Regions from separate parts of the Exiguobacterium sp. s80 genome, predicted to be linked through region 1. Evidence: riboswitches for the same ligand, from Rfam matches in the RefSeq annotation. Region 1 holds a riboswitch; the other holds the start of a gene.
The links. Region 1 has a riboswitch for thiamine pyrophosphate ahead of KNP94_RS14195 (3-oxoacyl-ACP reductase). Riboswitches for the same ligand answer to the same signal wherever they lie in the genome.
Positions count from the first base shown of each region.

Region 2: another riboswitch for thiamine pyrophosphate. It lies ahead of thiD (bifunctional hydroxymethylpyrimidine kinase/phosphomethylpyrimidine kinase); the one in region 1 lies ahead of KNP94_RS14195 (3-oxoacyl-ACP reductase).

Region 1 is NZ_JACSMP010000010.1:30,941-42,191, reverse strand. Features, by position in the region: partial or broken gene KNP94_RS16005 (transposase) at 1-167, shown strand, start outside; gene KNP94_RS14205 (hypothetical protein) at 177-473, opposite strand; gene KNP94_RS14200 (LLM class flavin-dependent oxidoreductase) at 804-2,108, opposite strand; gene KNP94_RS14195 (3-oxoacyl-ACP reductase) at 2,164-2,916, opposite strand; TPP riboswitch at 3,051-3,151, opposite strand; gene KNP94_RS14190 (hypothetical protein) at 3,963-4,727, shown strand; gene KNP94_RS14185 (LysR family transcriptional regulator) at 5,479-6,315, opposite strand; gene KNP94_RS14180 (SDR family NAD(P)-dependent oxidoreductase) at 6,454-7,194, shown strand; gene KNP94_RS14175 (hypothetical protein) at 7,331-8,764, shown strand; gene KNP94_RS14170 (hypothetical protein) at 9,890-10,966, shown strand.
Region 2 is NZ_JACSMP010000005.1:110,293-121,543, reverse strand. Features, by position in the region: gene KNP94_RS10840 (murein hydrolase activator EnvC family protein) at 1-581, shown strand, start outside; gene KNP94_RS10835 (murein hydrolase activator EnvC family protein) at 785-2,071, shown strand; TPP riboswitch at 2,133-2,243, shown strand; gene thiD (bifunctional hydroxymethylpyrimidine kinase/phosphomethylpyrimidine kinase) at 2,360-3,169, shown strand; gene thiM (hydroxyethylthiazole kinase) at 3,150-3,920, shown strand; gene thiE (thiamine phosphate synthase) at 3,910-4,548, shown strand; gene KNP94_RS10815 (hypothetical protein) at 4,563-5,006, shown strand; gene KNP94_RS10810 (ArsR/SmtB family transcription factor) at 5,093-5,458, shown strand; gene KNP94_RS10805 (CHASE3 domain-containing protein) at 5,548-6,156, opposite strand; gene KNP94_RS10800 (YitT family protein) at 6,398-7,267, opposite strand; gene KNP94_RS10795 (hypothetical protein) at 7,400-8,011, shown strand; gene KNP94_RS10790 (formate/nitrite transporter family protein) at 8,201-9,037, shown strand; gene KNP94_RS10785 (DUF1232 domain-containing protein) at 9,087-9,506, opposite strand; gene KNP94_RS10780 (aminopeptidase) at 9,605-10,828, shown strand; gene murB (UDP-N-acetylmuramate dehydrogenase) at 10,913-11,251, opposite strand, start outside.

The DNA of each region.
Region 1 (11,251 bases):
AAACGACGCTTCAAGCGATGCTTACTTTCATTGCCTTGAACCTCAAAAAGCTTGCGAATTGGTCCTGGGATTCCCTTGGGAATCCATGTCTTCAATACGTTTTAATAGGGAGTACATACAACAAACCCTCATTCCGATCACGAAATGAGGGTTTGTCTACAATCTGAGCGAAGAACTTAAGAGTTCTTCACTTTTTTGTTTTTAAGACCTAATGGAATTGCAATAATAACAAGAATTCCAATGATAATAGTTAAATAAAATGGCACGCTTGATCCATCTTTATTTAGATCATCAGTTAAAGAACCCGCTTTGAAAAACAACATGATTGAAATGACGGCGAGGACTACTGTATTAAATGATATGTATACAAAAGACGAAATTTTAGATGGAATAACCAAGAAGATTACATTTAATAAAACCAGAAAAACTAACAAGTAAAAAATTGAATTCAAAGAGTCAAAAGTACCAGCCAAACAAAACTCCCCCTTTAATTAGTATAAGAAAAATATAGCATTTTAATTTTAAAAATTGTGATTATCATATTACAAATGTCGCTTTTTAACATTTAAATCAGTGTGATTATATTTTTACAGCGCGATAATCGCGCCTCTGAGATTTCACGATATAATTCAATATCCTCTGGATGCTGAGCTTCCCATTTGAGATTTTGCAACACTGAGATTTGTATCGTTCCTTTCATCTAAATCTTAAAGTTCGTAAATCTTAAGTCACGCCGATTCATATTTGATCTTCAAGGCTTTCTTCGAAATCTTTTCGGAATTTAACTAAACTTTTCATCTAATTTAATCGATTAAACCTAGATGCTCTCTAAATGTAGTACTTTGATAGGACACTTTAAACAATCCTCTTTTTTGTAATTCAGGAATGATCATGTCTACAAAATCTTCTAAACTTGACGGTAGTGACGGCGGCATCAAGTTGAAGCCATCTGCTACTCCCTCGTTAAACCAAAATTCCAACTGATCCACAATTTCTTCCGGAGTACCAATCAATGTCAGGTGTCCTCCTCCTGCTGCTAAATAGCCTAATAGTTCTTTGAGCGTCGGATCTGTATCATCGATAATCTCTAGAATCGTTCGGTAGCGTCCGATGGGTCCGGAAAATTCCTCGATCGATGGTAAGGTCGGAATCTTTGCTTCGAGATCCCATGTGGAGCAATCTTGCTGCAAAAAGAAACTCAATTGTTTCAACGCATTTTCAACCGGTAATTTTTCATCTAGTTCGGCTTTTTTGGCTAGTGCCTCTTCTCTTGTTTTACCAACATACGTTACTAAGCCTGGGTATATCTTAATCTTTCGATCTGGTGATTCAGTTTGTGTAATTTTCTTATGGAGTTTTTCACGAAAAGCATGGGCTTGTCTAAAATTCCATGACACAGAATATACGGCATCCGCATGTTTGGCTGCAAGGGCAATCCCTTCTTCAGAAGCCCCCGCTTGCATCGCTACTGGCTTTCCTTGGGGACTACGCGGCGTAGACAAAGGACCTTTTACGCTGAAATAGGCTTCAGAATGATCGATAACTTGTATACGTTCAGGATCAATCAATTGGTTATCTGATCGATTCGCAAGAAAAGCCGCTTGATCCCAAGATAAAAATAGCTTCTCCATCAATGCTGCGAATTCGTTCGCCTTGTTATACCGTTCCTCCCTCGGTGGAAGTGCATCCATCCCGTGGTTTAACGCTTCCCAATCCGTCATCGAGGTCACTAAGTTCCAGCCTACCCTCCCCTTCGTCACGTGATCTAGGCTTAGAAGTTGCCTTGCTGCTGTATACGGATTGGAGAACGTGCTCGATACCGTAGAAACTAATCCGATATGATCCGTCACTTGAGAAATAGCCGTTAGATTAATTAAAGGATCCAACCAAAAGGCAGGTAAATCAGTTGCATTATTAGCCGGAAAAGATTGATTATCCGCAAAAAATACTGCATCTAAACATCCAGCTTCCGCTATTTGAGACAAACGCTGATAATAGCGGCTCTCTCCGATCTCTTTAATCGCAGAATCAGGCATTAACCATGCGGCTTGATGATGACCACAACCATATAACAAAACGCCGATATTTAACTGATTTCTATTCGTCATCTTCTATTCACGAATCCCTTCTCTTACAAGCTGAGAATTTTTTAAAACGCTCGCTTTAATTCATCGTTAACCCACCATCGACTGTTACGTTTTGACCGGTAATCCCAGATGCTGCTTCTGATGCCAAAAAGGCAACCAGTTGAGCCACTTCTTCTGGGCTCGTCACTTTTTTCAATGGTGTCGATTGAGCAATAAGATTAAATACTTCAGCGGATGTCACAGCACTCGCATCTGTGACTTTCAATAACCCACCGGAGACGACATTCACGTTTATACCGTATTGACCTAGTTCTGCGGCCAGGTTGCGTGTGAAACCAATTAAACCTGCTTTTGCTGTTGTGTATTCATGATAAGGAACGACGGGGTTTTGATAGAGGTTTGTTCCAATGCTGATGATACTACCGCTCTTTCGTTCCATAAATTGTGGTAGGACACTTTGGATGGTGTGAAAAGCAGCTTTTAGCGTTCCATCCAGTTGCTTTTGATAATCTTCCCACTCTAAATCGATGAACGATTTTTGAGCAACCGGATCAAATTTAAAATCTACTAATGCATTATTGACGACAACATCGATTTGACCGTAATGTGCTGTTGCGGATTGCATCATGCTCTCAACATCTTCCCGCTTCGTAACATCGGCATACAAGGCAAGTGCATTCTCTGCTCCTAGTTCGCTCACAAGTTTTTCTGCCGCCTCTTTGCTTTTGTAGTAATTAATCACCACTTTAAATCCATTGTTCACTAACACCCTTGCAATCGTCGCCCCAAGTCCTCGGCTACTTCCTGTCACTAATACTGTTCTGCTCATTCTTGTCCACTCCCTCATCCATTTTTGCAACTTAAATAGCGAAGTAGTAAACAAAAAACGCAACTCTCCAAAAGGAAAGTTGCGCACGTCTAAATAACCACATAGCAAAGAGCGACATCATCGTCTCCGCTTGTTCATCAGAGTTTACACTTTCCTACGCTAGTACGACCTAGTTCAGGTTCAAAGGGTTTGAGTAGCTACTCATCTCAGTTTAATAACACCCCTAGTGATTCTATTTAAGTTACCTTCACTTTAGTAGTCTTGTGAACACCTGTCAATGATGATGAAAGCGATTCGTTAATAGTATTTCTTTAAAGATCGAGCGTAAAAATAGGATTATTATCTAATTCGGATTACTTTGTTACGGTCACATCTTATACTAGGCAATATTAATTATCATTTTTTCTTTCTTTAATGATGTCTTAATATACGAGCGATTCGATATTTCTGATCAATTACGTGATCTAGTAGTCCGAATCATTTATGTTTGCAATGTATAAAGCTTATCTTGCGTAATCATCTTATGAGGGCCATTAAGTAGTAAGTATGTCGTCTTCTCTCTTCAGTTTATATTTAATTTTTTTCGTCTTAAAGTATACGCACTCTATTTTACGTTTTTACTACTTTTTGAATAAAAACGTACCAATTCAATCAACGATTCATCTTCTTTCCCATACAAGCATTGGAGTTCTGCACAATTACGTAAGAGTTAAGTTCTTTGATAAGTTAGATGCCTTTCTCATTATCTAAGTTATGAATCATTTTTTCCTCTACCGAGTCATTCACAATTTCCTGATAGACAGTCCTTTGTGTATCGACTGCGAAATACAGCCTATTCTGATTACTTTTAAGTCACTTAGATTGATGTAAGTTTATTCTCTTAAAAGCTATCAACTATGTTTGATCAGTAATTGCTTATACTTTATTCAAGTTAGTATTCGAGCTTTACAAGCTTTTATTTTAGAAAAGAACTATAAATTCCTAATCTATTTTCCCTTGTAAATATGTACAATAAAACTACAAATATTCTTAAAGGAGCTGAACTTATGAATATCCGAAAAGTATTATTGCTCGTCGTGATTGCTATTGTCTATCTTTTACTCTTCACTATCACCTTTTGGAGTCTCATTGGCTTATTCATCTCAGCAATTGGTCTATACTTTTACTTTAAACCAAGGCTTCGAAATCCAGTGAAGTACCCAACCTTTATCGTTTGGCTAGGTGTATTCATTGCTTTTTCAATTTCTATCTATATGGTAGACCGAATAAATGAACCACGAAAAATTGAAGCCGGGTCTTCTACCAAGGAAACAAAGATGTTGGAATCAATAAAAATAGAGTCAAAAGAGTTAGAAACATCTTTAAAGGACACGCAACTTAAACTAAAAGAGCAGCAACAAGAAACGAAAAAATTGAAAGAGGAGTTAAAACGAGAAAAAGAATTACGTTTGCAAACCGTTGAAAGCTACAAGGAAGAAGCAGACAAACGTACTGCTTTAGAGAGTAAACTCAAAGAAGAAGAGGCGAAACACAGTGCTGCAAAAGAGAAAATCGACGAACTCGAAGCCTCTTTAGCAAGCAGCGAAATGATAAATGAAGATGAGAGTATATCTGATGAGGAATACGTTGATGAAACAGATACAGAAGTAGCAACTGATCTTGAATACGATCCTTCTGGAGCAGATCGCGACTGTGGTGATTTTTCCAGCGCCCAAGCCGCTCAAGATTTTTATCTAGCTGCCGGTGGTCCGGCAGTTGATCCCCATGATTTAGACCGCGATAACGATGGAAATGCATGTGATTGGAACTGACGTCAGTAACAAACTCTCCTTCGTATTTGAACTTCACAAATGCCTTTTTATTCTAATTTAACTTTATTTATGTACACAATTTAAAATTGATATACGATGAATAAAACCACAAAAGATATCAATCATACGTTCTCTATTGAAGAGGTTTCAGATCAAATCTCTACCTCTTTATCTCTATCAATTTGTTGTCTTATTCATTCCAAAAAGTGTGCGCCGGCGCACACTTTTTTATTACATAATTTATGGTAATTCTGAAAGACTCATGAATTATGTCTCAAGTAGCTAATCGGAGGACCCTTTCATTCACCTTCCATCAATCCACTTCGTTCTTCAAACGATCAAATCATCTCATTAAAAAATGTGTATTAGAGTTAATATTATCTTGTTTCACGTGAAACCTCTTTATCCATTCAAGGTTTTTGATTCATATGTACCGTCCTTGAACTTTTCTCATCATATTTTATGAACATCGTGATGATGATCTTTAACCTCTTCACTCCAGTCAATTAAAGAATAAATGATATATTAATGACTATTCGTTTCTTTTCGAAGGTTAAATTAAACATCAGCTATTCCTCGTGGTAAATCAATTTTTTATGTTTAATATGGTACGTGAAATAACAAAAAGTATGCGCCGGCGCATACTTTTTGTTATTTCACTTTCACTTTTGAGGAAGACTTACCTTTCTTATGCTTAGTTTTGAATTTCAATTTTAAATTGTTCTCTATGTTACATGATCATACCTTAGTCTCATACGTTCAGAGATAATGATTTTATAAAGCGAATGAACTTCTGCAGACTTTTGCTACGTTTCCTTTTCAGGCTAACTATAGATTCTATTCGAACAGGCGTAGATAAATCAGATTGGATGATTCCCTGTATCGTTTTTCGATTATCTAAAATCCGCTTCGGTACGACACTCATGCCCATTCCTGACTCTACAGCATTTAAAATGGATTCGAGTGTATCGAACTCTATTATTCTAGGATCTGTATATCCCTTGTCCTTCGCGACTTCAATTGTTTTGTTCCGGTACGTACACGTAGTATCACTATTGACGATGCGCGTCGGGCATCCATCTTCTTCAAATTTGAAGTCTTGATGTGACAAGATTACTATATCTTCAGTTAAACTATGTACGGACTCAAAGCGCTCTTCGTCGAATAATCCGTTGACAAACATGCCGTCAATTTCACCATAGAAGAGCATTTCTTGCAATTGTTGCTTATCTTGTGTCTTCATCGACATACCAATGTCATTGTTCTCTTTCATGAAGAGCAAAAAGAGTTTTGGAAGCAACGCCGCCGATACAGTCTGTGTTGCACCTATGACCAAGTATTCTCTCCATTTATTTTTATCGATTGCGGATTTCGCATCCTGCATCAACTTCAGGATATCCTCAGCATATTTGTACAGCGTAGTTCCTTCTTCTGTTAATTTCACTCCACGATTACTCCGAATCAGTAAACGAGCACCTAGCTCGTCTTCAAGAATCTTTATCCGCTGACTGACGTTCGATTGAACATAACCCAACTTCTCAGCTGCTTTCGAAATCGAATGTAGATCTGCTACATGCTTGAAAATCAATAAATCCTAGGTATTCAATAGCATCATTCCTTTCTGATATCACTCGTAGTGATATCCCGTTCATTATCAAGAATTATACTCTCGTCTCGAATAGAAGCATAATGATATCAATCACATAGGATGAGAGGAAGATTGTCAATGAATTTGAAAGATAAAGTAGCTATAGTGACAGGAGCTGGATCCGGTATAGGGCGTGCAACAGCGCTCCGTTTAGCCGCCGAAGGAGTAAATGTTATCGTCAATTACAGTCAGTCTGAAGAAGGGGCATTAGAGGTCGTAAAAAAAATTATGAACGATGGTGATGTGGCAATTCCTTATCGAGCAGATGTCTCATTAGAACACGAAGTTCAGGATATGGTCACTCATACCCTCATGGTGTTTGGAAAGATTGATTTTTTGGTGAACAATGCAAGCATCACGTCACAGATTCCAATGAATGAACTGGATGAAGTGACGGGAGAGGTATGGGATTCTCTCTTTGCTGTTAATGTAAAGGGCATGTTCCACTGTGTGAAAGCAGTCGTACCACATATGAAAAGACAATCCACAGGTGTAATCGTCAACCTTGGGAGCGTAGCGGGAGTGAACGGTATCGGTTCTTCCATTCCTTATGCAGCCACTAAGTCAGCCATTCATACGATGACACGCTCACTTGCTATCTCACTTGCACCTGACATTCGCGTTAATTGTATCTCTCCGGGAGCTGTCGCCACGCGTTGGTGGGCTGGGAATGAGGAACGGATGCATGGTTTAGCGGGTCAACTTCCATTGAAAAGAATTTCTACACTGGAGGATATCACAGATACTTTCTTATTTCAGTTAATACAATCGTTCATAACGGAAAAAGTCTTCGTGATGGATAACGACCAAACGCTCTAAAGTTTAAACACTGTAAGATAGATCTAAATCGATGTCTACTTTTAAAAAGTGTGCGCCGGCGCACACTTTTATCTAATTTCCCCACTCCTCTTCAGACATGCTATGCTAGCTATATCGAATTAAGGGGGCGTGCATTATGGACTCTACCTCATCCGTCCAACATAGACAACTTGTTGTCTCTCAAGCAGCAAAGACACTGCTCGAGAACGATGTTACCGAACAACTGATTTCCATCGATATCATTGATGTCGAATGCTATGTCAATCAACTTTATGAAGAATTTTATGAATTTCAAAATGAAGAAGATGTTTACAAAAAGCTACGTTATTATTCCTTTAAGAAATTAAAACGGCGCTGGGTACGGGCAGCCGTAAAAAACTATGTTGAGAACAAAGGTCCGATGAAAGAACTACGTGGCCTTCATAAAATGTACCTTGAGTATTGGGACATTGCGGGAAAAGAAGGCTTTCAAAGAAAGTTCTCCGCTGATAGTGTTGAGAAGTTGATGCAAGAACACATACAGGAACTTGAAGAATGGGCTGAAAATAATAACTTGCTGATTCATACGTATCCACATTGGAGACAAAAAACGAAGAACCAGCAAACGACAACGATGCGGACTGATATTCTAATGGTCATCGGAGAGGTTGCGAAAGAATTGAAACGTGCGCAGCCAAAGGCACATGTTGCCACTTCTACCTCGATTACGGTACCGTTCTTTGGAATCGCTGATCGCATGAAAAATACGACAGAAAAGTTTCATCAAGGAGAAGGTATGTTGACGGACTTATCTCTTGATCTCCACGACTTCTCTGCTGTCGTTCCTAAATACAAACAAGGTATCCCGGCGAATTTATCGGTTCTCGTCAGTAACGAGTTTCTTGCAGAACTCGACGGAAAAGTCCCGGATCTTGATGCTCGTGATTTTGAGGCCTTTAACGAGATTCTGTCATATCGCGATGTGACGTTTCAAACGAGTCGAAAGATCGTCTTCCCAATCTCAAAACTTGTTAAAAAGATTTATGGGAACGATAGCGGAAAAAGCTATACCCTCACAACCCAACGTCTTGTAAAACTCGGTTATTATCGCGTAGCTGTTAGAAATGAGGAAGGGGATCTCTCGATCTTCGGTCTCTTCTCCTCTGTTAAAATTAGTAATGCTTCTTCTGTTAAACGGGACACGCAAATTACTGTCACTGTCTCAGAGGAAGTCTATGATGATTTGTTAAAACAACAGATCATCAGTATCTATGGAGAACAGATTGAGCGATTAAAAGGAACGTTCGCTTATCATTTATCCTTTGTACTTCAAAAGGAACGACTTAACTCGTATCAGTTAAACGAAGCAATGCCCGCGAAACGGCATTGGCGCCAGTTTACACACTCGATTCGATTTAATAAGAGTCGAAAAGCAGAAAACTTGAAAGAGCTTGAAACTAACTTGGATCGTATCAAAGAACTTGATTTTATCATTCAAGATTGGCATCGGTCCGGTGACTACTATTTCTTATACTTCCATCCCTTGGAACGCTGGGAACATGATGATCGCCGCAATGCCCTTCTCCTATAAGGAATATCGAACAGATCAATAGAAAGTAGTCTTCTTCCATTCTTCATAAATTCAAATAAAAGAGCGTATGAGATCATGAATCTCGTACGCTCTTTTAAATACTAGTTATGATTTTCCTTGAAACTATATGATAGTAATAAGCGTTTTTTCTCATATGCCTAGCCTACATTGTCTTTGTCCTATTAAATCGAGATTAGCAATCGTGTCATGTTGCCATTGAAAAATATGGTCGCTTTATGATCGCTTTAACAGCAATACACTAATCAAAAATAAGTAGCATCAAGCACTCAGCCATGCTCATGTAAACTTCGACAATCACAATCATATATTTATACAAACGATCATTTCAAAAGATCTGTAATGTAGTACCAACATAGATGGTAGTATATGAAGTAGCAAACACAAAATAAGAACATTTGTTCTTATTAATTTTTCTACATTTTTCCTTGTTGTAAGAACTCACTTATTAATTGGATGTCTTATTCTCCAGAATATCTATTGATCGTACATGTCGAATCGTGTCGTAAAACGACCATTTTTCAAATTCAGAGGTTATTCACCGTACTGAAACAGCACTTTTTCTTATATTTTTAGCATTTTTGTCGGATTTGACCGTACTGAAACAACACTTTATGTATTTAGGTCGCCGATCACCGTACCAAAACAACAGTTTTGTAATTTTGGTCGTTGTTCCCCGTACCAGAATGACACTTCTGCACTTTAGAAGAATTTTTAAAAATTATTTTAAAGCGGTTATCTGATCCATTTGGTCGTCATATACCGTACTCAAACGACACTTTTGAACATTTTAGTCTCTTTATCCCGTACTGAAATGACACTTTTAATCATTTGGTCGTTATGTACCGTACCAGAATGACATATTGCATCGCTTCATGTATGAATTTACCCAAGAAAAACCTCTAGAAAGCGCATCATATAAGGATTTCAGAGATTCTGGTCGTTTTTGACCGTACTGAAATGACATCTTTTTTATACTTGAAAACGGCTTTATATCAACGTTTTTAGCACATTGGTCGTTTTTGACCGTACCGAAACCGCGTTTTGACAGTTCCTTTTCTGAACAGGATACTAGTAATAATAGTTCAGAGTAGGGGAGGTGTAGGTATGTCATTTCAACATGAAAATCGTCATGTATTGGTCGCTAATAAATTACTGATCGCGATGAGCGGTTTAACACGTTGGACAAAACGTCAAGACAGTTTCTTATATGAACAGCATCACTATAACATTCCAGGACCTTTCTTAGCATTGAAGTGGACAAAATCTCGTATTCGTCATTTATTGACGCTTTTATCTCATTGCGATGATCAAGGTGTTCTCTCATTAATGGAAAGTGAAGCATTGGCTCACTATGCGCGTACGTCAGTTCGATCGTTACACAATAACCTACGCCTTTTTGAATCAGTTGGACTTATTCGCTACTCGATTCATTTCTCTGGAGTCGTCACCATTGAACTCGTAGATTATCTCGAAAACTACCGTGATCTTTTTGAAGAAGGTGGTACGTATACATCGAAGACCGGTTATACGTCTCTTTGGTGTGAAATGGTGCGCCAACTGATGGATATTGAGCATGTGAATATCCTTCGCGTCGCGTTACGTGCTCTTGTACAAGTAGAGCGGGACGTGAATGTCCAGTCTCAGGAGAAAGCAACTTTAACCTATGATGAAGTACGCGGATTCCTACCGCGTTACTGTGGACATCGCTTGGCTGTAAAAGGGCTGCTCGATCAACTATCGCAGTTCTTTAATGTGCATTTGGTTGAGAACACGAAAGATTTCTTATCTGCTGTTAAAGAGAATGTCTCGCTTAAAAAGCGCATACATACCGTAACACGTCCTTTAATGTTTCACGTGAAACTCGAAGACCAGATCAACAGTAAGCGTATCCGGGAAGCGGAACGGGCGCGTACGTTGATCAGTTGGTTCGATCTTCGAGAAGTCGCTCGTGACTACGTAAATTTTGATGCACTGGAAGTTCCGCAAACATCGCTGCAGTCGTTGAGTGATACGTACGGATTTGCTGCCTGTGATGCAGTCATTCGTTCGATTCGAAACGATTTCTACCAATACGGGGACCGTCTTGAAGATGCAGAACTCTATCGCCTCTTCTTTGAATCACCAATTCTCTATCTAAATGAACGACTCCGAGTCGTATCGGAAAAATTGGCCATTGCATGATGGTCTATTTGTCATGCTTTTTTTTGAAAATAGTCGTGAAAAGATAACAAAACCGCGCCATTTTAAGTCTTTTTGATCGAATTCATCGTCATGCTACTCATTGTATTGATCCATCCAAGGACAATATCAATATGCCATACGATTTAGGAAAAAAAACAAATTCTATTGTTATAAAAACAGGTTGTTGAGTTGCTTATTCAATAGATTCTGAACGAAATCATTAAATGAATGCTTAAAAAACAATACTCTTTGAATTTCTACAAATTGTGCTGTTCGTTTCCCAAA
Region 2 (11,251 bases), on a different contig from region 1:
TTGAGCAAGCTGCAGCAGAAAAAGCGGCAGCCGAGCAAGCTGCAAAACAAGCAGCGCGTCAAAAAGCAACAACGAATTCAACAAAACAATCAACGCCGACACCAGCGCCTGTAACACCAAAACCAGCACCAGTAGCACCGAATCCAGCTCCGGCTCCAGCTGCATCTTCAGCATTGTTCATTCATCCGACAAGTGGTGCGACTACACAAGGATACGGCTCAGCAAGTGGTGAAAATGGGTATGGATTCCATAATGGAATCGACTTTGGTGCACCGGTTGGAACACCAATTGTCGCAGCAGCAACAGGAACTGTCATTACGGCTTCTAGTAGTGGTCCTTACGGAAATCACATCATGATTGCTCACCAATTGAACGGAAAAACGTATACGACGGTTTACGCGCACATGAGTTCATTGAATGCGCGTGCAGGACAACGTGTCAGCCAGGGACAACAAATCGGTGCACTTGGTAGCACGGGTAACTCGACTGGACCACACCTACACTTCGAAATTCATGTCGGTGGGTATATCTACAGCGGAACAGGCCCTGCAAATAGTGTTAATCCTATGTCAATGTTATAAAATCGTAAAAGAACCTCTACATTGTAGAGGTTCTTTTTTATACAGTTTGAATAATTAGTTGTTATATTACAAAATAACGTTTTCATTTGAAATGTAAATGAAATTTTTCTGAAACTATTACGGTGCTATAATCAATTTCAGATAGTTTCACTACGGAACAGGACTTCAAAAATCGAATTCATACATAAGCGAGGAACTCACATATGCTAAAAAAGTTATTTTCTACCGTACTATTAGGGACGTTATTATTGACGAACACCCCAATCACTCAAGCGGCTACAATCAAAGAAAAGAAAGCAGATAATGCAGCTGAACAACGTAAACTAGAAAAATCAATCAAAAAACAAGAATCTAAAATTTCAAAAGAGCAACGTCAAATCAATGCGATTGATGCAGCAATCAATGAAAATATTTTTCGTGTCTCAGAAAAAAATAAACAGATTCGTCAGTTGAATGAACGAATTGAAGAGCTTGAGGCAGACATTATCCATTATGAAGAAATGTTAAAACGCCAGGAAGAGCTGTTAGGAGACCGCCTTCGTGTGCTTCAAGAAAATGATGGGAATTCGATTAAATGGGAAGAAGTCATTTTTGGTTCGAAAGATCTTGGCGATCTCTTTAGTCGTGTGATGGCAGGGAAAAAAATTGCTGAACAAGATGACAAGATGATTTCTGCTTACCTTGAAACGCAAAAAAAATTAGCTGATGCTAAAGCGACGCTTGTGGATAAAAAGGAAGAGCGAGTGAAAGAAAAAGAAGCCCTTTTGGTTCAAAAAAAGGAACTCAACCAGCAAATGAAAGCACGTAGTGCAACCTTAAAAAAATTACGTCAAGGTAAAACAAAATTTACGACAAAACTTCTGAATGCGAAAGAACTTCAAGCGACATTAGAAGCGCAAGAACGTGCGATTGCGGCAGCAAAGGCAGCAGCAAAGGCAGCAGCTAAAGCAGCAGCGGAAAAGGCAGCAGCTGAAAAAGCGGCAGCGGAAAAGGCGGCGGAGGCGGCGGAAAAAAATAACGCCGGGACGTCTAAGAAGGTCGTAAGTGCTACGCCAGTCGCTAGTGTTCCGAGTGGTTCGGCGCAGTTCGTTCGCCCTGCGTCAGGAAGTGTTTCACAAGGATTCGGACCAGCGAGTGGTGCGAATGGGTATACTTTCCATAATGGTGTCGACTTTAGAGGGTCAGTCGGATCATCAATCGTCGCAGCAGCTTCAGGAACGGTCATCACAGCAGGAAGCGGTGGACCGTACGGAAATCACGTGATGATTTCACATTTCTTGAATGGGAAAGTGTATACAACAGTTTACGCGCATATGAATTCATTATCAGTTCATGCTGGACAAACGGTCTCGCAAGGGCAACAAATCGGTACGCTCGGAAATACGGGAAACTCGACGGGCGCACATCTTCATTTTGAATTGCATATTGGTGGTTACCAATACAGTGCGACAGGACCAGCTAACACAGTTAATCCATTAGCATACTTATAAAAACGAGCTTCGGCTCGTTTTTTTTATGGCGCTATGCTACAGTGAAAGAGAAATTTAAATCATGAGCAACTAGGGGAGCTGGAGGAATCTGGCTGAGAGGAAAACCATTCTGTTTTCGACCCTATCACCTGATCTGGATAATACCAGCGTAGGAAAGTTGAGATTGAAGACATGAATAAGTGACCACACTCGTTGGTTTTTCATGGCGTCGTCTGCTTTTTTACAGCGGACGGCGCTTTTTTTCGTTCCGCTTTCTCCTTGTGCTCTCATAGAAAGTGAGGTCTATCGATGAAACATGTACTGACGATTGCTGGATCAGACTCTAGTGGTGGAGCTGGAATTCAAGCCGACTTAAAAACTTTTTCTGCTCTTGGGGTTTACGGTATGAGTGTAATTACTGCTATCACAGCGCAAAATACGTTAGGCGTACAAGCAGTTGAAGATGTATCACCAACGCTTGTCGAAGCCCAGTTGAACTCGATTTTTAGCGATATTCGTGTAGATGCCGTTAAAATTGGGATGGTCTCGAATGAAAAAACGATTCAAGTCATTGCCAAATGTTTGAAACATTATCAGGGACCAGTCGTCTTAGACCCCGTGATGGTCGCAAAAGGGGGGCATGCGCTGTTAAGGAAATATGCTGAACAAGCATTAATGGAGCATTTGATGCCGCTTGCAACCTTGACGACCCCGAATATTCCGGAAATGGAACGCATGTTAGGGCAAGCGATTTCGACAATTGATGAAATGAAGCTGGCGACGACGGAATTCGCACAAAAACGAGACATCGCTATCCTGTTAAAAGGCGGTCATCTTGAAAGTACGGATGCCTCGGATATTTTATACACGGAAGGGATGCATCATCTGTTTCAGGAGGCACGATTAAAACGCCAGCATACACATGGTACTGGATGTACATTGTCTTCCGCGATTGCGGCACGTCTTGCGCTGGGAGATTCCCTGAAGGATAGCGTGATTTATGCTAAACGGTACGTAACTGAAGCAATCCGGCATGGATTTGCCTTAGGGAACGGAATCGGACCGACACATCACTTTTATGACATTTGGAGGGAAACGGATGCTTACAACCATTCATGATAAAAAACCATTAATTCATCATTTAACGAATGCGGTCACGATTAATGAGTGTGCCAATATGACCCTTGCGCTCGGGGGTTCACCTGTCATGGCGGAAGATATCCTAGAAGTCGAGGAAATGGTTGGACATGCAGATGCTGTCGTTATCAATATCGGGACATTGAACGCAGCTTCACGAGCGTCGCAATTGTTGGCAGGTCAAACGGCTAACCGATTGAAGAAACCGATTATTTTAGATCCAGTCGGAATGGGGGCGACGACACTTCGGACACAATTCACGAAAGAGTTACTCGAAGCAATTCATTTTACGGTCATTAAGGGGAACGTCTCTGAAATCAAGACGCTCATCGGTCAAGTCGGACGTTCAAAAGGAGTCGATGTCGCTTCCGGAGAGACATTAGATTTTCAAGTCGTCCATGAGTTTGCTGGACGGCTCGGGACGACTCTCGTCGTAACGGGACCGGTTGATTTCATTACAGACGGCAAGCGACAAGTAAAACTAACCGTAGGAACGCCACGACTCGGACACATTACAGGGACAGGTTGCATGACGGCATCGCTCATCGGAACCCTACTTGGAGCAGGGTATGATGCATTCGAAGCAGCGACCTATGGGACGTATTTAATGGGAAAAGCGGGTGAAGTCGCAGATGAAGCAGCGGGACTTGGTGATTTCCGGATGGGGTTGTTCAACGCAATCAGCTTAACTACAGAAGAAAGTTTGAAAGGGGTATTGACCAGTGGAGAATGATTACACGGTTTATGCGGTAACAGATCGGCGCTTTCACCCGGACGTTGCCTTGATTGATGCGGTCGAAGCAGCAATAAAAGGTGGCGCGACGATGGTCCAGCTTCGTGAAAAACAGGCGCAAGGGAAAGAATTTCTCGAACAAGCGAGTGACTTGAAGAAAATGATGTCTCGTTACGGCGTCCCACTCATCATCAATGACCGGATTGATATCGCACAAATCGTCGGTGCAGGTCTGCATATCGGGCAAGAGGACATCCCTTTGAAGGAAGCACGTAAGCTGTTACCGGAAGCCACGATTGGGGTTTCTGTTTCAACCGTTGAACAGGCAATCGAAGCAGAGCAAGACGGGGCAACTTATCTTGGCGTAGGGTCGCTCTATCCAACGGCGACAAAAGACGATGCGAGTCAGATGACAAACGAAACACTCCAAGCGATTCGCCGGGCTGTTTCCCTTCCTCTCGTCGGGATTGGTGGAATCACACATCATGTGGTGCCCGACTTATTCGAGATGCTTGAAGGATATGCCGTCGTCTCTGCCTTATTCGCAGCACCAGATATTGAACGTGCGGCACGAGAGTTCAAAGAGGCGGTTCAGACTGCGCGTCAAATAGTATCAGACCGGGTATAATCACTGAAGAGGTGATGTACGTGAAATGGCAAGTCATTCGCTTTCGGGGAGGCTGGATTCGGTATCGAATCGAACCACAAATCATTCGAATCGACAACCGTGGAAAGTATCATTTAGGTTGGAAATTGTTTCCCTATCCGAATCGTTATGCATTTGAATTGGCGGTTTTGTTAAAAAACAAACACCAACAACGATATAAACGGCCGCTGTTGATTAAAACGGCATCCATCGCTACGGAAATCTGGGGCCATACACACCTCGATTTATTTTATCGAGTGATGTTACAAGTACCGTTACCACGCTTCCTATCGAATCGATATAAGGAGCGATTGCGAAATACAAGTATCATCGATATCGGTGTACGGGCTGTCGATACTAATCGAATCGTTTGGGATATCGGGAATCGATTAGGGGGATGGGCAGTTTTTCGTACAATCCAAAAAAAACATCGGAAATGAATCTTCACCTCGCGAATCATCGTAGTCATCTTACTTGCATTTGTTGTTTTAGGATGGTGCAATAGTTTGGAGGAGAGGTGAAGACAGTGGAGGCACCACGCTGTGAGACGATTGCGATCGATAAAAAACGTGCGACTGAAATTGGTCATGCCGTTGAGAAAATCCCGACGCTTGAGATTGGGAAATTGTTTAAAGTGTTATCGGACGCAACGCGTCTACGAATCGCTTATGCATTGACGGTCGAGCGAGAACTTTGTGTTTGTGACGTATCGGCATCAGTTGATTGTTCGATTGCGACGGCTTCGCATCACTTAAGAACGTTATTGAAACAAGGTCTCGTCAAATATCGTAAAGAAGGAAAAGTTGTCTATTATTCACTTGATGACCATCATGTCTCGTCGTTAGTTCATTTGGCAATGGAGCATGTGAATGAAGGAAAGGCTTCTTCTTGAGAAAAATATAAAAAACGCACCGCAGTCCGATAAAGAACTGCGGTGCGTTTTTTAGCTTTTTCACGAAGCTAATCGTATGAAACAACAGATTATTTGATTCGATGGAAGAACGTGATGGTCACACTGATGAGTAGAAAGGCTAAAATGGATAGACTAAAGCACATCCGTTTATAGGATGCTGTCACGAGCGCCGTATTTTCGAGTTCTTGATCTAATTCGGTATACAATTGATCTTTAACTTGAGCAAGATCTTCAAGAATGGTCTGCGTGGTCTGCGTCGATTGTTTCGCTAAAGCGGTAGCTGCCTGTGAACCGTTTGTTTCATAAAGGCTGAAAACGGTTTCGATTTCTTTTTCCCATGCATTGTTACGGACCAATAAATCTTTAATCGGTACAGGTGTTTCGTTCGAAGCATTGAGCACACGGCGTAAATCATGAATTTTGGTCGTGCAGAAGTAGTATTGTTCAATGTAGCGGTCGTCTTCATAGAGCAATAGGCCGCGAACGGCATTTGCCCGATCCCGATTGTATTCGACGAGTTGGTCGACCTGTTTAATCATCGGGATGTTATGGGCGTGCATCTCTTCTGTCATTTTTGAAATGGTACGATAACCTGTCAAGGCATAGATGAGAGGAATCGAAGCGAACAAACTGACTAAAAGAATGAGAGAGATGCGGTAGCGCCAAAGTTTATTCATGCAATCATTCCTTCGTAAGCTAACTGGTAATGTCATTAGCTTAACCACTAATTCCCAAAAAGTGAAGAGTTATCTATTTTTTAGGGGAACATCTTTTGGTTACGGGGATCCAATCGTTTTATATTTTGAGATGAAACCTGAAGCGATACCAAACGTAGACGTATATGATGGGTCAGCCTTCGTTTACAAAAAACAACCCACCTCATGACAGGGGGGTGTCGTTTCATCGTGTGCGGTTCATTTAAAAAGAGTAGGAATGTTCTTTGTAATTTCCGAAGACGGTATGAATCTCAGAGAAGGTGACGAAGGCATTAGGTTCGACAGAAGAAACAATTTCCTGAAGACGAACGATTTCATTATTCTGTACGACGACATAAACCATCTTCTTTGTCCGGTTGGAATAGCCACCGCGCGCATCGAGAATCGTGACACCACGACCAAGTTCTTTTGTGATGACGTCGTTGATTTCATCTGCTTTTTCACAAATGATAATACATTGTTTAGAAGCAGAGTAAAAACTATAGACCGTTTGCAACGCCTTGGCGCGAACGAAGCTCATAATTAATGCATACATAACATGTTTTAAGTCGAAGACTAGCCAAACTAAGATATAGATCACTAAATCCTGCATTAAAAAAATACGCGGGAGCGGCCAGTTATGAAAGCGGGCATAAAAGAACTTTCCGAGGATGTCGAGTCCACCTGTCGAAGCGCCGCCAAAGAAGATTAATGCCATTGCGAGTCCGGAAACTAACCCTGCAAAAATGGAGGCGACGAGAGGATCGTTTAATGACTCAGGAACCACTTGTGTTGGAATCCAATCAATTAAAAATGAAGAAATAAGGACGATAATTCCTGAAAGTAGCATGAATCGTTTTCTTAAGAAGCGAAAACCAAGTAAGAAAAGCGGGATATTCAAGACAAGTTGGGTCAGTCCGATAGGCGTATTGAACAACTCTTGGAAAATAAGTGTGATTCCCATGATGCCGCCAGATCCAATGTCATTTGGAGATAATAAAAGGCTGATATAAAGGGAGTAAAGAAGTGTACCGATTAAAAGGAAACTGATTTTTTCTGTTCGTTTTTTCTTGCTCGTTTGTTTAGTCTTCATTGTGATTGATGAGAAATCCTCATGCTCCTCCTTTGTAAAGTATCTGCCTGCAAGAGTACGCCTATATAGCATTAAATTCAACCCCTCAACTGAAAAATATCGTAAAAAAAATGTGACGCGGGTCGAAAGGAATTGAGTGAATTGAAAAAAATCCTTTTATTTTTATGCTGTGCGCTCATTGGATTAAGCGCAGGTTCCGTTTTTATGTTGCATTACTCGAGGGAATCCCCTGACAATAAGTGGCGTGATGGAGCACTGGTCACCCGATATGTCGGAACATCGGTTACAAATACAAATGCAATGACAGGATTTATTGAACGATTTCCATTTTCAGACGCACTTAAACAAGTAAAGATTGAAGGGACTACCGTCTCCTTACGTTATGAAGTGACGGGTAAATCCAGAAAAGAATGGGTCGGGACAAATCATGAATGGATTGATCCGTCTACACCCTCTTTTATCAAAAGTCGATTTTCGCAACTCGTCATGCACCATACGCTGGCTCTTTTTTTAGCGATTCCTAATGTAATGACAGTTGAAATTCAATATACGGATCCTGTATCAATCCTTCAAATTAAAATCACGCGTAATGATTTTGAAGGGTATACACCACGCGATATTGAGCGAGCTTCGACGTCCACTAACCGCTTTAATCGTGTAGTTATTGACGACTATGTATTAGTTGAATCAAGACGAAAATCCTTTCTAGAATACTTCCGTTCACAACTCAAAATATACCCGTAAAGTAGTTGTATCTAGCAAGAAAAAGCTTTTTTCACAAACTTGACACAATGGTATCGTTTACATGTCATTCTTTCGTAAAAACCTTAAATAAGGGGTAGGCAGGGGTTGAACATCTTATAAGATGGAAGTATGATAATAAGTGAACAAACATTGTGAAGTGTTGAACAAGAAGAAAGCGAGGTTTCTACAATGAATGAAGTAGAAGCATTAGAAGGGCTAAGAAATAAAGCGGTTAAATCAACTAAAATGCTACAAATGCGTCCACTCGAATATTTAGTTCGTGCCATGCTTGCTGGAGTATTCATCGGTTTTGCTATCATATTTACACTCAAAGCAATCAACGGACTTTATCTAAATGAATCGGCTGCGATGACGCTCGTCGGTGGATTAACTTTTGGTGTTGCGCTTGTCTTAATCGTCTACGGCGGTGCAGAACTGTTTACAGGAAATACGATGTATTTTACTACGGCGACGATGCGTGGATACACTACAAAAATGGATACGTTTAAAGTATGGACGATTTGTTTGATTGGTAATGGTCTCGGAGGACTTGCCTTCGCGTTACTCTTTTCGCAAACTGGAATCATTCAAGAGTTAGGCGCAAACAACTGGTTGTTCGCTGTCTCTGAATCGAAAATCCATCACTCGACATGGGAAATTTTTACGCGAGCAATCTTCTGTAACTGGATGGTTTGTTTAGCGATTTTCATTCCGAAAAACATGAAAAATGAATTGGCACAAATCATGATGATGATGGTTTTAGTTGCTGTCTTCTTCGCATCAGGTTTTGACCATGTCATTGCCAATATGGCATTGTTCTCAATCGCGCTTGTCGTACCTCACCCAGAGGCGATTTCATTTGCCGGAGCAATCCATAACTTAATTCCTGCTCTCTTCGGTAACATCATCGGTGGAGCACTCTTCATGGGAATGGTTTACACATGGTTGAATAAAGAAAAGCTAGAAGTGGATCAATCAAAACAACAAGCTGCGACAATCAACATCGCGACGAAAAAAAAAGCATAAAGAAAAGGTAAGGTAGCGACGGGTTTTCCCGCCTCCCTTACCTTTTTCTTTATTCGAGATGTTGGAAGCGATCGACATCTGCTGCGAGTTCTTCATAGATCGATTCGACGATTTGAGCATCATCGAACAGACCGAGAACATTTTCGTCAGGTAGTGCATCGACTGGGGAAGTAAAATAGAGCACAGCCGTCAATAATAATTGTTCTTGTTCTTCCTTCATCGAAAAACGTTTTTGATAAAGGGCACGTAACATCTCAAGTAACTGTTTAAGTTGGAAATACAGCACGAGTTCTGCTTCACGTTCGATATCAGACCCTTCTTCTGAAGCGATATCTTTTGTTAAATGTGCTAAGCCAACTTCTCCTCGAATCAATAAATCTTCCTGTGCTTTGTGATCTCCGACTAACGCCAATGCCTGACGGTGGAAATATGTGTAAGCGGATTTAAAATCTCCTGGTACGAATTCCATGTTCAACACTCCTTCTCTACACCTAGTTTCACCTTATTTCTTGCAAAATTGCAACTCTTTCGTGAAAATAAGAGTAAGAGACGAAAGGGGATTACATAATGCCGACTCAAGAACAACTCAAAAAGTATGCAGCACTCGCTGTACGTACAGGAATCAATTTGCAATCCGGTCAGCAACTAGAAATTCGTGCTGGCATCGAAAATGCACCACTTGTTCGTGAAATTACACGTGTTGCTTACGAAGTAGGCGCATCGAACGTTTACGTGCAATGGTCAGATGATGAAATGACGAAAATCCGTTATTTCGATGCACCGGAAGATTCGTTTGACGCATTTCCAGAGTGGTTAAAAGCACGGTTCGATCAGTTAGCTGATGAAAAGACAGCCTTCTTATCTGTCGTCAGTGAAGATCCAGATCTTTTAAACGGAGTCGAGTCGAGTCGTATCGCGCGCGCGAATAAAGCAGCAGGAGTTGCACTAGCCAATTGGCGTAAATTCGTCATGAGCGACAATGTAAGCTGGTGTGTCGTTGCTGCACCTTCAGATGCTTGGGCGGCTAAGGTATTCCCGGACTCGGAAAACGCTGTAGAAGAGCTATGGGAAGCGATTTTAAAGGCAACTCGTGTCGATCAAGCAGATCCAGTCGCTGCATGGGAGAAACATGATCACAATCTCCGTACGAAAGCGACATTCTTGACGGAGAAAAAATATAAAACACTTCATTACTCGGCACCAGGGACGGAATTATCGATCGAGTTACCAGAGCGTCATGTATGGCTCGGTGGTGGTGGACCGAATGCGGACGGTGTTGATTTCATCGCGAACCTTCCGACGGAGGAGGTCTTTACGTTACCGAAGAAGACAGGAGTCAACGGTCATGTCTCGAGTACGAAGCCACTCAGCTACAGCGGAAACTTGATTGATGGCTTTACGCTTTGGTTTGAAGATGGGAAAATCGTCAAAGCAGAAGCGAAACAGGGTCAAGCGGCATTAGATGAGTTGATTTCGCTCGACGAAGGAGCACGTTATCTCGGAGAAGTAGCTCTCGTGCCGCACCATTCACCAATCTCTGACTCGGGCATCTTGTTCTATAATACGTTGTTCGATGAGAATGCCTCATGTCACCTCGCGATTGGTCGTGCCTACTCGACGTGCCTTGAGAATGGACCAAGTTTATCGAATGAAGAATTAGCCGAGCAAGGGGCGAATGATTCGATGACGCATGTTGATTTCATGATTGGCTCAGCAGATATGGCAATCGATGGCGAATTAGCAGACGGTACACGCGAAGCGTTAATGCGTAACGGCAACTGGTCAATTTAAGGATGAGCCGAATGGAGGCTAAAAAAGTAACAGGAACGGGTATCCGTTCCTGTTACTTTTTTGTGTTTAAGGAAAGTATTCGTATTAAAGTTCTTCACCGATGATTTTTACTTCGGTCTCGAGGAGAATCCCGAATTTATCCTGCACCGTTTCTTGAACGTGGTGAATAAGCGAAATGTAATCAGTCGCCGTTGCATTTTCGATATTGACGATGAAACCGGCATGTTTTTGTGAGACTTCCGCTCCACCAATTCGTGTCCCTTGAAGTCCGCTGTCCTGGATTAACTTTCCGGCGAAATATCCTTCAGGGCGCTTAAAGACACTGCCGCAAGAAGGGTATTCGAGGGGTTGCTTCGTTTCACGCTTATTCGTCAAATCGTCCATGACTTCCTTGATGAGAACAGGATCCCCCTCCGTCAAAGA